Regions from separate parts of the Nonomuraea sp. NPDC049504 genome, predicted to be linked through region 1. Evidence: riboswitches for the same ligand, from Rfam matches in the RefSeq annotation. Region 1 holds a riboswitch; the other holds the start of a gene.

Region 1 (4,392 bases):
GCCGACTGAGTCGCGCCTAAGTTACGAATTGGTAGGTTTAGCACTAGCTCACCCGCCACTTCTGTACTATTTCGCCCCAGATGTAAATCCTGGGGAGGGCGATACAGTGAGGTTTGGCCGGGTGCCGATGGCCGCGGGTCTCGCGTTCGGACTGATGCTGACTCCGATGGGAGCGGCTCTCGCTGATCCCCAGCCCACGCTGGCCCAGGCGAAGGCCAAACTGGAGAAGCTCAACGACAAGGCGGACAAGGTCGTCGACCGGTACAACACCGCCACCGAGCGCTACAAGAAGGCCAAGGGCACCTACTCCTCGCTCGACACGAGCTACAAGCGCAAGCTGGCCACCGTCGCCGACCTGCGCGCCCAGGTGGCCGGCATGGCCGTCGACAGCTACAAGCTGGGCGAGGACATCACCTCATGGCCCGGCATCTTCGGCTCGAACGACCCCCAGGGCCGCCTGTCCGGGCTCGCCGTGGCCGGGCAGCTCTCCCAGGAACGCCTGCAGAAGCTCGCCGCCTTCGACCGGGAGAACCGGGGGCTGAAGATCGAGCGGGACAAGGCGCAGAAGGCGCTCAAGGCCGCCGACAAGGAACGCGACGCCGTACAGAAGGAACGCTCGGAGATCCTCAAGCTGGTCGCGCAGCAGAAGAAGCTGCTGAAGAAGCTGGGGGCGTACAACCCGGGCAACCCCAACAGCACCGGCATCAAGTACACCGGGCCGGCGTCGGGGAGCGCGGCCTCGGTGCTGCGGTTCGCGTACGCGCAGGTCGGCAAGCCGTACGTGTTCGGCGGCACCGGGCCCGGCGGGTACGACTGCTCGGGGCTCACGCAGGCGGCCTGGCGGGCCGCCGGGGTCTCGCTGCCCCGGACGACGTGGCAGCAGTGGGCCTGGGGCCAGAGCCGGCGGGTCTCCCTGGACGCGCTGCAGCCCGGCGACCTCATCTTCTCCGAGGGCCTGGGACACGTCAGCATTTATGCGGGCAACGGGCAGATCGTCCACGCGCCGCAGACCGGCGACGTCGTCAAGGTCGTCAAACTCTCCGCCTACGGCCGCAACCTCGTCGGCGCCATCCGCCCGTAGCCGGCCATCCGGCTCCTGGCCCCCGGCCCCCGGCATCCAGCTTCCGGCTCCGGGCGATCCGGCCGCCGGGGCTTACTGCGTGACAGCGGGGGTTCCGGCCTGGCGTCGGCTCCTGGCGCTCGCCGTTCCGCACGCCCCTCATCGCGGTCGCGTTCAGCATCAGCACTCTGCGCAAGCGGTGGCCGCTCGGCTGTGATCCATGTCGCAGCTCATCTACGAAGATCGATAGTTGCCAAGGTCCTTGATCGGCGTGCCTTCGACGGGCGTGACCTCCTGATCGGTCACTACTAGGGCGAGTCGTACAAAGGGTGGATTTTTCGGGGTGAGCGTCCCTCGCGTCCGGCCGGCCAGCGGGGGCGAGAAGGGTGTTCGCGTTTGTGACTGCTGTGACTCATGTGACTGCTGGGACCTGACAAAAGCCCGGGAAAGCAAGTGTGAGTGAGGTCACATTTTGGTCACAAGACCTGGGGTTCCAGCAGGGGTTTCAAGTCTGACAAATCCCGCTATCCGATCTTTACAGGGCCATTCACGCTTTGCAGATTCTTGACCCTTCGGCGTAGCTTCTGGCGTCGTCGCGGTGAACAAGCCATGTCGCCGCGAACCGGCATCGGTCCCTCCCGATGTGAGACAGACAAAAATCCGCCGGTCGGCCCTGATATCCCCATCGCACTTCTGATCGGGGTGCCGACCTGCCGAATCCGTGCAGCCAGGAGGCACGGAGCCGGGGACCCAGCGATCCCACGTTCCCCAAGGGATCAGGGGTGAATCGGCGCGCCCATCGCGCCGTAGGGCGACTTCCACGCCCGAATCCGTCAGCTAACCCGGTAGGCGTTCGTGGAAGACACAAGGAGAAATCCTGTCTAACTCCCTGCAGAACCCCCGCCTGTCCCGCCTTGCCCTGAGTGGTGTCGCACTCACGATGACCGTGACGGCCGGAGGTATGGTCCTCCATGCTCCGGCAGCTCAGGCGGCGACGACCCGCGAGACCAGTGCGGCGGCCGGCACGACGGTGAAGGCGGCGACCACCGCCCGCACCACGGCGTCGGCGAAGGCCCGTAAGAAGGCCGCCAAAGCCGCCCGGCAGAAGGCGAGGGCCGGCAAGGCCGTCGCCGTGGCCAAGAAGCAGATCGGTGACCCGTACCGTTACGGGGGCACAGGACCTGGTTCGTTTGACTGCTCAGGCCTCGTCCAGTTCGCCTGGAAGAAGGCCGGCGTCAAACTCCCGCGCGTGACGAACAGCCAGTTCGCCCGCACGAGGAAGAAGGTCTCCTGGCGCCATCTCAAGCCAGGTGACCTGATGTTCTTCAACGGGCTCGGCCATGTGGGCATGTACGTCGGCAAGGGCAAGATGATCCATTCACCGCGGACAGGTGAACGGGTACGCATCGACAAGCTGAGCGGATGGCGAAGGTCGTCCTTCGTCGGCGCCGTCCGTCCCGGCGTGTGAAGAAGCCCCGTCCGGATCCTCCCCGATCCGGACGGGGCTCTCGCGTTCCCGAGCTTCGACTCGTGGGGTGCGTACGGGGGCTCTCGCGTTCCCGACCCTTGACCCGCAAGGCAGCGCATACGATCGGGCACTGTGTCCGAGCAGGTGAGCCGACGAGCCGCGGTGACCGGGCTGGTGCTCCTCGCCGTCTCGGCCGCCGCTCCGCTGCCTGACGCGCCCGTCCTGCCTGCGCAGGCGCGCGACCTGTGGCCGGGGCTCCACGTCGTACGCCGCGGCCGGTGGTCCACGGTCGTGGGCCACGACGCCGCGGGGCTCGACGAGCTGGCGCGCAGGGCCGATACGGCGGGCCGGAGGGTGTCGGCGGTGCTCGCCCGCTCCGTACGCCCCCTGATCGTCGTCCCGGCCGGCGCCCGTGAGGCCGCGCGCCTGGCCCGGGTGGGCGGGGTGGACGGGCTCGCGGCGGTGGCCGACGGCGCGCGGGTGATCGTCGTCCCCGAGGCGTTCGCCACCCTCAACCCCGTCGGCAGGGACGTCGTCCTCGCCCACGAGCTCACCCACGTCGTCGCCGGCACCGACAATCTGCCCGTCTGGCTGTACGAGGGTTTCGCCGACTACGTCGCCTACCGCGACGCCGGACTGCCCGTGGCGACGGCCGCCGCCGAGCTGGCCGCCGAGGTGCGCGCCGGGCGCCTCCCGACCGTTCTGCCCGGACCTGCGGCTTTCGCGGCGGACGGGGGTGACCCGGCCGGGCTCGCGCGGGCGTACCAGGAGGCGTGGCTGGCGTGTCGCTTCCTCGCTGACCGGTTCGGTGAGGGGACCCTGGTGAGGCTCTACCGTGCGGCCCGCGTGGACGGGGCCGATCGGGCGCTCGCCGCGCTCGGGCTCTCCGTCGCGACGCTGACCGCGCGGTGGCGCGCGTACGTGCGGGATCAGCTCGTATGAAGGGGAGGCAGATGAGCGAACGACAAGACCCGGACGACCGGGAGACGAACCACGCCCCGGAGGAGGAGACCCGAGAAGCGGAGGGCGCCCTGACAGCGGTGGGCGCCCCGAGCTCACCGGCCACGGAACCAGCCGCGAGCGATCCGGCGAACAGCGGGCCGAACGAGGGCAAGGCCCGCAGCGGCGGGCCGGACGGCGGGGCCGCCGGGAACGGCGGTGAGGAGCGCAGGGAGGGCCGAAGCGGCGGGCCGGATGGCGCGGGCGCCGGGGGCGGCGGTGAGGAGCGCGGACAGGACCGGGGCGGCGGGCCGGATGGCGCGGGCGCTGCGGGCGCCGGGGGCGGGGGGAAGGGTGCGGGGATGGACGAGCGGGGGGTGACCACGCCGGCGCTGCGCCGTCAGGCGGGCGTGGCGCTGGCGCTGCTGGGCATCGTGATCCTCGCCGTGGCCGCGTTCACCACGCCGTGGCACGTCCTGACGGGCGGCCCGCCCGACCCGGCGCGCGACTTCACCGCCGCCCAGATCGCCAGGGGAGAGGCGTTCGACGCGGCGACGAGCCTGCCGAGCTATCTCTCGCTCGCGCTCACCCTCATCTTCGCCGGCCTGCTGGTGGCGACCCCGTTCGGGGCGAAGGTGCTGGGCGTGCTGAAGGGCCCGTGGTGGCTGCGGGTGATCATCGGCACCGTGGTGATCACCGCGATCGTCGAGGCGCTCAGGTGGCCGCTCGGCATGTGGTTCGAGACGATCTTGCGCGAGTACGGCCTGTCCACCCAGGACTGGGCCGGCTGGACGGCGGACCGGCTGAAGAACCTGGGCGTGGAGACGGTCCTGCTCAGCCTCATGCTGCTGGTCCTGGTCGCGCTGGCCCGCCACGTGCGGCGCTGGTGGATCCCGGCGGCGCTGGGGGCGTTCGCGTTCACGGT
Region 2 (4,392 bases), on a different contig from region 1:
AGGCGCTTGAGATCCTCTCCGAGGATCTACGTCCCTACACGGCGGGACGGCCGAGGCCCCGCAGCTGCTCAGGAGTGAGTGCGGAGACGTTCTGGTCGACGGGGGAGTCGGTGTACTGGTGGATGGTCCAGGACTTCCAGTCGGCGGGCGGAGCGAGCTGGCCCTTGGGCTTGCTGTAGTGAGCGACCCAGAGGGGGTAGTCGGCCAGGCCCTTGCCGTAGGTGTTGGCGAAGTTCCAGCCGCTGTACAGCATCGGGGTGACCCCGGTCTTGGTCTTCACGTGGGACAGCCAGGCCTTGGCCCAGGCGTTGACCTCGGCGACGGACCTGCCGTCGGTGGTCTCCAGGTCCAGGACCAGCAGATCGCCGGCCTTGGCGGGCTGGGAGTTGACCATGGCCAGGAAGTACTCGGCCTCAGCGATGGGGTCGTTGCCGGGGTGGCCGTAGTGGTAGGCCCCGCGCACGATTCCCTTCTTGCCTAGCTCGCTCCAGTGTCGGGCGAACGAGGCGTCGCGGAAACTCGTGCCCTCGGTGGCCTTGATGATGCCGAACTGTGCCGGGCTGGCGTTCCAGTCGTAGTCGGACTCGTACCGCGAGACGTCCACGCCGTAAGTAAACGACCTGGCTTCGTGCTGAGCGCTGTGGGTCGCGTCGTGGCCCGTGGTCTCGGCGAACGCCGTCCCCGTCACGCCGGTGATGGCTGCGGTTCCGGCCAGGACGGCTCCTGCTACGGCAATGCTGAAGCGCTTGTAGTCGAGCTTGATGGTGTTGACTCCTTGCTTCCATGCCGCCTACCGGGTTAGCTGACGGGTTCGGGACTGGAAGTGCCCTACGGACGCCGCCTGGTTGGCGTCCGATTCACCCCAAAGAACGATGGGTCCCCGGCTCCGCAGTGTCTGCGGACTCGGCGGCCGAGCGCCCTCGCACGAGAGTGCTGGAGATGGCGCACGGTCCGGTCAAGAAAGGCGGCGTCAGGCGAAAGGCTCATCCATAGGACGCCGCGCTGCCTAAAGGTACATATTTACCCAAAGAGAGTGCAAGTGGAGCAAAGTGGACGTCCACGAGTCGGGGCTCTTTCGGGCGAGAACTGCCGTGCCAGCAGGGGTTTCCGGTTTGGGTAAAGCCTCACGCCCGTCGCTGCTTGTCCTGTTCGGCGTAGCTCGTGAAGGCGAAACTCCGGTCGGCTGTGTGACTCCAGGGCACTGTGTGGCAGACGATACAAACGATTCGGCAACGCTCTCTCATCGATCGTGAGTAGGTAAAGGATTTTATCGGGATCGCCTGCAGGGCAGGGTATTCCGTCGCCTTCTCCCGAGGCTCGCTTGCATCTTTCTATGCGTTTCGCTTACCTTCGAGGACTCACGGCGTATCGCCTGGCAGCGTTGCCTGTCGCGGAACGTCTCTGTATTGCCGAGACCGCCTCTCACCAGCATGAACGTCGTGACTGCGGGTGTGATGCGGCCGCCGAATTCGCGATCTCGCGGAGCCGGGGACCCACATGTTCCTGGGGTGAATCGGCGCGCTCCGCAGGAGCGTTCCGTAGGGCACTTCCACGCCCGAACCCGTCAGCTAACCCGGTAGGCGGCATGGAAGCAAGGAGCAATTTCCACTCATGCGTAAGAACGTCTTCGCCCATGCCCTGAAGCCCGCGACCCTTGGCGGGTTGGCCGCCGCGGCCAGTGTGGCTACAGGCGCGATGCTCGCCGGCACGCCAGCCTTCGCCGCCGACCACCAAGCCCAGAAGCCTGCGACGCAGGCGTCCGCGCAGTCGGTGCTGAAGATCGCTGAGTCGCAGATCGGCGTGGCAGAGAACGCCGCGGGTGGCGGAACGCCGTTCCACAGCTGGTACATGTCCTCCCAGCGGGCGAAGGAGACCATCGCCCGTGACGGCGGCAGCGTGCAGGCCTACGCCAACGCGCCGTGGTGCGCCATGTTCGTCTCCTGGGTGGGCGAGAAGGCGGGTGCCCGTTCGACCGTGGGCTGGGATGCGTACACCGTCACCTGGGCCAAGTGGTTCCAGGCCAACAAGAAGTGGGGCACGCTCGCCAAGCCCGGCGCCGTCGTCTTCTACGACTGGAACGGCAAGAGCACTACGGGCATCGACCACATGGGCCTGGTCAAGCAGGACAACGGCAACGGGACGATCACCACGGTCGAGGGCAACACCGGCAACGGCAAGGTCGAGCAGCGGATCCGGCCCAAGTCGCAGGTGGTGGGCTACGGGTACCCCGAGTACAAGGCCTGACCTGTAAGCAGGCCGACAGAGAGCTCCTTGCCAGTGCGATGGTCAAGGGAACACGGGTGGTGCAGGACGACTTCCTGCACCACCCGTTGCATGTGAAGCCTGCCTGAGGCACGGTGAGCGGCCGGCGCCGTGCAGCCTCCGTATAGGCGGGGCAAGGTAGGGCCCAAGCTGCACTCCCCGCGCGGGGTAGATCTTTTTCGCATAGCATCACAAACAGGTCAACCCATCTACTACAGTGCATCGTACTGGTCGGGTGACCTGGCTTCTCCCGAAGTCGATCGGCCAGCCGCTCAATCCCGGCGTGTCCGGGAACCGGGGAACCAACCGCGTGGAGCGATCCACGTACGGGGTGAATCCGCCGCAGGTGCGGCGGTAGGGCGTCTCCTGGCCCGAATCCGTCAGCTAACCCGGTAGGCGGTCGAGGAGAAGGGCTATTCCCCCGGCCTATGGCATCCATTGACGAGGGCCTGCTTGAGGCTGCCCAGAAGTATCTCGGCTACCAGGAGCAGAGCAGCGGCTACACCAGGTTCGGCGACTGGTACTACGTCAACGTGGATTCCAGCGACTCCTACTTCAGGACCGCTCCCTGGTGTGACATGTTCATCACCTGGGCCGCCAACCAGGCGGGCGTCGAGAAGTATGTCGGCGAGTTCGCCTACACGGTGGACCACGCAAGGTGGTTCAAGTCGCAGGGAGCATGGAGCAACAGGCCTGAACCGGGTGCGATCGTGTTCTACGACTGGAGCGGCTCCAAGGACCTCGGCGGCATCGATCACGCGGGCATCGTGGAGCGGGTGGACGGTGAGAGGATCTCCACGATCGAGGGCAACGTCGACAGGGTGTGGCTCAAGCGCAAGGAGCGCGATCAGAACAAGGTCGTCGGGTACGGACTGCCGAAGAAAGTGCGGGAAAAGATGGGAGACGGCGGCAGAGAGGTCTACATCATCGAGGGTGAGTTAGGTTCCCCTCCACTGCAGCCGGCCGCCTTCGGCAAGGCAGGGCCTCCCAAAGCCGCCACAGCATCCGTGACCTCGGCCTCGCCCGACAGCATGACTTTGATCGACGTGATGGCTGTTCCGGCAGGCTCTCTCGCCATGCTGATCGGCGCGACCCTGATCATCAAGCGAGCAAGAGCGCGCCGCGTCGCCGTCGTGGCTGGGCGGCATCGCAAAGTGGCCTGCGGCCGACATCGAACTCCTTCTGACTAGCCAGCTGGCTCGCTCGTACCAACTTGAGGCGTCGCGGGAGGCAGACGCAAGATCGCCTTCCTGTACACGTAGACAAGCGGGGTGAACAAGCCTTATGCACTGCAATGGACGGTGAGTGACGCGTCGGCGGTGTGGCGGACATGAAGTTCGGTGGCGGCCAGCTGCTCCAGCTGGTCAAAGGATGCCTGCGCCTTCGACAGCCCAGGCTGAACGATGACGATCTCGAAGGTGTACCGAAGAAGCTTCGCCCGGTCTCGCAGCCGGTACAACGCGGCGAGGTCGCCGGCTTCCCAGGGTGAGACGCCGGTTCTCGCATACTTCTTGCGCGCGCGCTGCGCCAAATGCTGGAAGAGCCGCGTGGGGTTCTCGCGCCAGCGGACGCTCTTCATCGCCTGGCCGCAGACCTCGTACAGGTCCTTCACTTGTGCAGCAGCCTTTCCCGTGCGCGCGTACTTGCAGTGCACAAGGCGGACAAGAAGATGATCGCTGTTGAGCGCCATGGCCACGACATCAGCGACTTCGCCGGCACCGTCGTCGTCCAGCACGACATCCCAGTGACGCTCACTGAGCAGGTCCCGGATGGCCCTGGCCTGGATGGAGTGGGGTAGCTTCGCCGACTCCTGCGACTCCACCCTGAGGTCGGTGCCCGTCCAATCGAGGGCGATGAGCCTTTCCCGAGGGTAGGGCTCGATGTCCTGGTCGATCCGCAGCAGAACGCCATCCGGTTGCAGCATGAGATCGCCTTGGAACAGTACGGTCAGTCCCACTGTGTTCAGCCATTGGCTCAAGGACAGGGACGAGTTCCTGGCGTGGACGATCAGCTCGCTGGACGACAGGCATTGGTAGAAGAGTTTCCCTGCTTGGATGTCAAGCTGGTACGGAACGGTCCAGTGATCGGTGGCAACCTCGAACACGACAGGGCCGGTGGTCGAGCTGTTGT

Evidence for each region. A riboswitch is a leader RNA that binds a small molecule or an ion and turns the genes downstream of it on or off. The one in region 1 is predicted to bind cyclic di-AMP.
Region 2: linked by a shared signal. The riboswitch ahead of AB0K28_RS16880 (CHAP domain-containing protein) and the one ahead of AB0K28_RS24315 (C40 family peptidase) in region 1 are both predicted to bind cyclic di-AMP.

The regions. Positions count from the first base shown of each region.
Region 1 covers NZ_JBFAPT010000013.1:18,220-22,611, reverse strand. The annotation lists gene AB0K28_RS24325 (NYN domain-containing protein) at 1-20, shown strand, start outside; gene AB0K28_RS24320 (NlpC/P60 family protein) at 167-1,081, shown strand; cyclic di-AMP (ydaO/yuaA leader) riboswitch at 1,762-1,927, shown strand; gene AB0K28_RS24315 (C40 family peptidase) at 2,001-2,528, shown strand; gene AB0K28_RS24310 (hypothetical protein) at 2,661-3,470, shown strand; gene AB0K28_RS24305 (M48 family metallopeptidase) at 3,482-4,392, shown strand, end outside.
Region 2 covers NZ_JBFAPT010000008.1:1,912-6,303, forward strand. The annotation lists gene AB0K28_RS16875 (GH25 family lysozyme) at 35-688, opposite strand; cyclic di-AMP (ydaO/yuaA leader) riboswitch at 773-919, opposite strand; cyclic di-AMP (ydaO/yuaA leader) riboswitch at 1,452-1,598, shown strand; gene AB0K28_RS16880 (CHAP domain-containing protein) at 1,612-2,244, shown strand; cyclic di-AMP (ydaO/yuaA leader) riboswitch at 2,522-2,677, shown strand; gene AB0K28_RS16885 (CHAP domain-containing protein) at 2,691-3,452, shown strand; gene AB0K28_RS16890 (DEAD/DEAH box helicase family protein) at 3,545-4,392, opposite strand, start outside.